DNA from 3 places in the Candidatus Brocadia sinica JPN1 genome. Region 2 is predicted to be linked to each of the others. Evidence: riboswitches for the same ligand, from Rfam matches in the RefSeq annotation. Region 2 holds a riboswitch; each other region holds the start of a gene.
What was found. A riboswitch is a leader RNA that binds a small molecule or an ion and turns the genes downstream of it on or off. The one in region 2 is predicted to bind cyclic di-GMP.
Positions count from the first base shown of each region.

Region 1: linked by a shared signal. The riboswitch ahead of BROSI_RS16790 (alkaline phosphatase family protein) and the one ahead of BROSI_RS08630 (radical SAM/SPASM domain-containing protein) in region 2 are both predicted to bind cyclic di-GMP.
Region 3: linked by a shared signal. The riboswitch ahead of BROSI_RS17605 (hypothetical protein) and the one ahead of BROSI_RS08630 (radical SAM/SPASM domain-containing protein) in region 2 are both predicted to bind cyclic di-GMP.

Region 1 is NZ_BAFN01000001.1:3,671,432-3,673,635, forward strand. It holds gene BROSI_RS16785 (shikimate dehydrogenase) at 1-377, opposite strand, end outside; cyclic di-GMP riboswitch class I at 738-845, shown strand; gene BROSI_RS16790 (alkaline phosphatase family protein) at 989-2,204, shown strand, end outside.
Region 2 is NZ_BAFN01000001.1:1,937,093-1,939,296, reverse strand. It holds gene BROSI_RS08630 (radical SAM/SPASM domain-containing protein) at 1-928, opposite strand, end outside; cyclic di-GMP riboswitch class I at 1,018-1,129, opposite strand; gene BROSI_RS08625 (thermonuclease family protein) at 1,791-2,204, opposite strand, start outside.
Region 3 is NZ_BAFN01000001.1:3,829,894-3,832,097, forward strand. It holds gene BROSI_RS17590 (tetratricopeptide repeat protein) at 1-72, shown strand, start outside; gene BROSI_RS17595 (hypothetical protein) at 88-384, shown strand; tRNA gene BROSI_RS17600 (tRNA-Pro) at 527-604, opposite strand; cyclic di-GMP riboswitch class I at 894-999, shown strand; gene BROSI_RS17605 (hypothetical protein) at 1,145-1,414, shown strand; partial or broken gene BROSI_RS17610 (DUF4147 domain-containing protein) at 1,602-2,170, shown strand; gene BROSI_RS19360 (MOFRL family protein) at 2,175-2,204, shown strand, end outside.

The DNA of each region.
Region 1 (2,204 bases), 1.7 Mb from region 2:
GTCAGGTCATCGGGTGTTTCACGAAAATTATGGTAGGAAACAATGAGTTTCGTTTTACTCGCAGGGACACGGCGCTCCGTGTCCCCACGCATATTTTGAATGCTGTCATGTTCAACATCGACGAAATCAGCTTGTAACTGGATAGCGAGTTTTAGAAGCGCAATCCTCTCTTCTTCGCTTCCGCCGAACTTGCCACCTTCTCTGACGGGTCTGTTCGTAACAATCACAGGCTTAACTCGCCTTTCCAATATCCGCTTCAGATCTGGATTTTTTATGTAGTCAAGACGTAATTCGACAATGTCCGCAAACTTTGATGCATCTTCCATATCCCGGAGAACATCATCAAGGTTGTTTGCAATGATGGGTATGCAAATCATTTTTTCCCGAGCAAGTGGATAAGAAATAAAATGTAATAGAAACTATTGAATTTCAGGGAAGTTTACTTTTGCCTCTTTGGTGTACCAAGACAGTTCTTTTGCCAAGAATTATACAATTTATTATAAATGCAAAAACGAAAAATCAAAATGTAAATTTCAATAAATGTTCCATGTACTCGTGTGTATTAATTTCTTAGCAGAAATTTTGCGATATTTATTGTCGGTCATGTATTGCCCTGAAAAGGTAATCCGACTCATTCACGTCTTGATAAATTTATTTTTTGACTTGACAAATAATTTTGAATAGAGTAAAACGATTTCCATTTGATCAGGTAAAAATACCCAACAAAGTGGAAGATATCACGAAAAAGGTAAACCCTGAGTGATCAGGGGACGCAAAGTAGTGGGTCTTTAGTAAATAAGCATTTATCCCAGAGATTAGTTTATAAAGACAGCCTTACTGCCGAAGATGTTTACGAAAAATCTTTGCAGTAAGGCTTTTTTGTTTTAGGTCATTGTTGCAGTAAATACATGTGCAACGGAAAAAAACATTCAGGATCATTATCAGCACAATGAAAACCACAATCTCACATGGAAAGGAGCAAAGAAAAATGGAAAAGCAAATACAAAGGGCTATAACTATAGTAACTTTTTTTGCAGTAATTTTATTTTCCTTACCGCTTCTGGCTTATACAACAGAAAACGTTTTTGTGGTTGTTATTGATGGTTTGAGGAATAATGAGGCATTTGAAGATGCCGATCACGATCTCATACCTCACATTTGGAATGATCTCCGGCCTCAGGGTACAATATATACAGAATTCTACAATGATTATTTAACCACTTTTACAACCCCCGGCCATATGGCAATTGTTACTGGTCAGTGGCATGTTGCTCCTAATCTTGCCAATGTCGTATCAGGCGGTATTTACGATGTACGTCCCGAAGCGCCAACCATCTTTGAGTATTTTCGGTACCATACCGGTAAACCGAAGGCGAGTTGTTTGGTTGTAACAGGGAAAAAAAATAATATACAACTGGACTGGTCTCTGGAACCCACCTATGGCCCTAATTATGCAAGTTTATTGTTTGAGGGCGGGAACGATACTGACACCTATGCGCTGTTAAAAACAAAGTTAGAGGCGCATCATTCCAACCTCGTAGTGGTAAACCTTCGGGACGTTGACGAAGCCGGACACACCGGTGACTGGGTTACATACACCGGGGCAATTAAAAAGGCGGATGAATTGGTCTATCAGATTTGGACGCAGTTAATACAGGGGGATGCGTTTTATGCAAATAAGACAACCATGATTGTTACATCAGATCATGGCCGTCATGACGATGAATATGGAGGATTTCAGGAGCATGCCGGGATGTGTCACGGATGCCGTCATGTTCTGTTTTTGGGCATAGGCCCTGATACTCCGGCAGGACTGGAAATCCCTGAGAGACGTTATCTGAGAGATATCGCTCCAACGGTTGGAGAATTCCTTGGCTTTCCCACTCCGTTTGCCCGCGGGCAGATAATGACCGGCATCTTTTCTCAGAATCCTGACCCGAAAATTCATGTTTACTGCCGGAATCCACGGGTGAAAATTTTTAATGGGAAGGTGTTTGTTGTTTGGTCGCAGAATGATCCGACCGATACGGGGAATGAACATGTCTTTCTCATGAAGAAAGATTCGGCAGATATGTTCTTTAGCAATCCCATACCGGTTGATTCACAGAAGGCACGCTGGGCTTTTTTCCCTGCCGTGACTGCCAATAAAGACGGCCTTCATGTTGTCTGGCTAGACGGACGTGCCCTGGACGGGATTCACGATA
Region 2 (2,204 bases):
TCATGCAGTAATCCTTCAGACTGCACGACAGGCATTCGGCGTTGATTTCTTTGCCAGGCTCTGTTTTGCAAAACATTCGCTCTCTCTTTATCCCATCGGTGATATTGCCGATACAGTGTCCATTTCCCGTGTCTGCGCCGATAAGTCTCTCACAGGGATAAATATTTCCAGAAGGTGTGAAGGCGAACTCTCCGGTTCCCATTCTGCAGCGTTCAAGAGGTTTGTATCCTTCGCGCAAAATGGCGGCTATCTTGCTGTCAATTAAGCTGATAAAATGGGGTTTTTGCCGAAGATAATAATCAATATACTGTCTTGATATCTGACCATAAATTTCAGGAAGTAATTCAGCCTCTTTTTTCGACCAGGGCGCCGAAAAATCAGGATTTAAATAGATCCGCTTTAGTCCAAGGGAAGCAAGATATTCCACAACTTGAGGTAAATATTGAAAAGTCTCAGGATGATAAACCGCATTAACAAGAACGGAGGAGAGAACCTCTTTTGCGCGCTTTATCGTGTTCGTAACATCAATTGAACTTCCTTTACCATTTGAAAAGATCCTAAAAGTATCCTGTATAAATGGAGGACCGTCGCAACTTAAGCAGAATCCTATATTGTGTTCATTCAAAAAATCAGCTATTTCATCAGAAAAAATTGTCCCATTGGTTACAACAGTAAGCTCTACCAATGCATTTTTAAATGATGGATGATTTTCTATCAATTCAGTTATTTCTTTCATAAGCTCAAATTCAAGAAGCGGTTCGCCACCGAAGAAACCGATGTCAATCTTTTCTTCAGAAGGAGTATTTTTAAAGACGAAATCAATAATCTTTTTTGCGATGGTTAGGGACATCCTCGTGTCCCTTTTGTCGATGTAACAATATTGGCATCGCATATTACATTGTTGCGTAATACATAGTGTATATTTCATTGTAAATTCCCTTCCCTGTTACCAGGTAATTACACGTCATTCAAATGAAAATAAAAAAGCCTTACTGCAAAGATGTTCATTAAAACATCTTCGGCAGTAAGGCTGTCTCATAAGCAGTTTAAACTGTTTAAACCGCTTAAACGGCTAGCAAGACCCTTTACTTTGCGTCCCCAGATGACTCTGGGTTTGCCTTTATCGATATGTTTTAAAAATTACGTTACGTTATTGGACCACTCGACTATTGAAAAAATGACTTTTTCTGAAATATATTTTTGTTCATTTCAGTAAATCCAGCAAAGGCTGAATTTTATCTGCCATTTTAATGTAAACGCCCCGCACGTTAAGGCACTTTGCTTCCATCAAGGCTGACAGGGAAGGGCGCTATTGTAATTTGCTGAATCTATGCACAACTGAGGCGCAAATTCGATTCCATAGCAGATTGGTAAAAGTTTGCCTCCTCAATTTGCCAATAAATAAAGGGTTCTCGTCCCCATAGGGATCTTCATCCGTTCACTGCCAAATGAAAAGTGTAACAGGAAAATGTTACACTTTTTCAGATAACAAAAAGGCAACTGAATGCATAAATAAAACTGAAATGCCGGGAGGACTCATAAAATCAATGGACTAGCTATCACGGCAGAGAGTTCTCGAGAAGGGTTATACTGTTACACTTTTTGCAACATCTCTGTAACATCAATCTCTGAAATGTTACATCTTCCTGATTTCCCATGACATAAGCTTCTCTCTCTACCAACATCCGAATTTTTGTAATTCTGCATTCCCGGACCACCTGTTAAGATGGGTGACACTTTAGTCCTTTCTGCCGGTATTTCTCTCGTTAGGATTTATCTTTCTGGAGGGGCTAAAAAGGCTCCTCCTTAATTTGATCTACATCGTTTACAATTATTTCCGGTTGACCGTTATACAACTTAAACACACCCTTTACGAAAACAAAATTCTGTTTCATAAGCCCATTGGGAATATCCGAAGGGTCACCCAAATGCCGGATGCGAAGATAATTAATAATTTTGTCATGCCGGGGATTATTTTCAAATACGTATAAATAGAAATATTTTTGAAGCTTAACCGATAGCTCGATGGCCGTACCAGATCCTGCGCCTCTTATATTACTTATCTCACCAAAAACAACCCTCTCTTCCTCACTCCTTGCAGCAACCATCGCCTCCTCGTAATCCAGTCCATCAGGAAGGAATATAAGCCTTTTGTTATCCCTCTTTTCATCTCTGCCCGCCTGGATGTACCTTGCTCGTACCTC
Region 3 (2,204 bases), 1.9 Mb from region 2:
TTTCAAAATGAAGAAGATGTGGTAAAATGCATTGATATGTTATATAAACCCAATCAGGAACAAACCGGATAGAAAGAGAGGGGCGTTATGGAAAATGTTTATACGTGTGAGACATGTGGTTTGGTAACGACAAATAAAGGTCACCTTTGTAATCCAGTACCCGCCAAGAAGGTTGTTAGTTGCAAATTTTGCGGTACAGTAACTGGTGATCCCCGGCACGTATGTGCACCTCAGATCGTTAATTTAAAGTACATCTGTGATTCATGTGGTCGGCTTGCCTCCAAACGCGACATGCTTTGCCGTCCATCGGCTATACCAAAACAAAAGAAGGCAGTCAAGAAGGCCGTTTCAAAAAAAGTAGGAAAATCTAAAAAATCAAAATAGGTAAGTCGTATTTTATATAGGCGCAGCTTTTTTGCATAGCGTAAAACTGAAATACACGCAGAGACGGCATCGTAGATCTAATCCAAAAATTTATCTATAAGTATAAAGTGAAAGGGGGGGGGCGATCATGCAGCTGCTTTAGTGGTCGGGGCGAGAGGATTTGAACCTCCGACCTCCTGCTCCCAAGGCAGGCGCGCTAGCCAAACTGCGCTACGCCCCGTTGATGAATTTAGTACTGTTCACATCAATTCAAGTTTACGTATTATACGTTTTATATATTGAAATACAAGGAAAAACAATAATTTTTCATGAAAATTCTGGTGTATTATAAAGCGGGAAGAATGGTGAAACATCAGTGTAAATATTTTTGTAAGGGTTAAACTGGTAAGGCCATATTTTCCGGCAGGTTAGGTCGATTTACGGCTTTGTAATATTTTCCTTGACATAGAACGTTATAAGATTAAAATAATTGCTAAATAAAAGCTATTTTCAATAAATCATAGTATACTTTCAGATAAAGGCAAACCCTGGGTAACCAGGGGACGCAAAGTAAAGGATCTTTAAAATATTTTCCTGCTATGACAGGAAAAATATAAAGACAGCCTTACTGCCGAAGATGTTTCATAGAATATCTTTGCAGTAAGGCTGTCTTTGTTTGTGGATTGAATATGTCAAAATATAAATATTTGGAACAATATTGTACAGAGTTTTGTTTTGTAAATCGATTGTAATTTACTTTTCCTAACCTTTTGAGGAGTTCATGATGAGTGTCCAGCATAAAGAAAAATCAAAGCGTAAAACCTTAAAAAAATACAATGAAAAAAACCTTTCTCTAAAAAATGTCTATACTGACAAGGCGGAAAGAAGTTGTCTCATGTGTGGGAAAAAATTTATTAGCAGGGGCCCTCACAACAGGCGATGTCCAAAGTGCAACCAGAAGATAGATCAGGCAGCAGAAAACACGTTCTACATGCCGACAATATATAATAACGATGGCAGTCCTACAGGAGATTTTGCACCAGTCGGTTAAGGGATAGCAGAAGCCTTAATTGCTGTTCGAAAGGGGTTGGGTAATGGATGTTACCTAACCCTTTTTTGTTATCGCCTATTTAGAATTTTACTATTACCTTTTTATGATGAAGCAATTGAATCCTGTACAGACACATGCGCGAGAAATATTTTATGCAGGACTACGAGCGGTAGAGACTGACGTTTGTATGCGCAGGCATATTTGTCTCGCAGGTGGTTTCCTGAAAATGGGGAAAATGGTGTATTATCTTAATACTTATAAGGATATTTATGTCGTTGGATTTGGCAAGGTTAGTGGTTTCATGGCTGTAACGCTTGAAGAATTGCTGGGGGAAAGGATAAAGGCGGGTATTGTTAATGTACGATATGGTTATGATGCTCCATGCAGGATTGTCAAAATTAATATGGCAGGGCATCCGATTCCGGACGAGTCAGGGATAAAAGGCACAATTGAAATCATTCATCTTTTAAGAGATGCAAGGGAAAGCGATCCTGTCATATGTCTGATCTCTGGAGGTGGGTCGGCTTTATTTGAGTTGCCGTACGGAAGCATGTTTCGCAGGTAAAAGGAGGGCGTTTAGTAAAAATGTGTAAGGCTAAGATCGCATCACTAATATTATCAGATGTAGTGGATAATCAACTTGATACCATTGCATCTGGACTGATATCGCCAGACCACAGCACCTTTTTAGATTGTGAAAAGATTTTGAAGAAGTATAAATTGTTTCACAGAATTCCCGTAGCAAATCGAGATTAACGGATTGGAAAATACGGTTGTTCTCAGCGCGGGT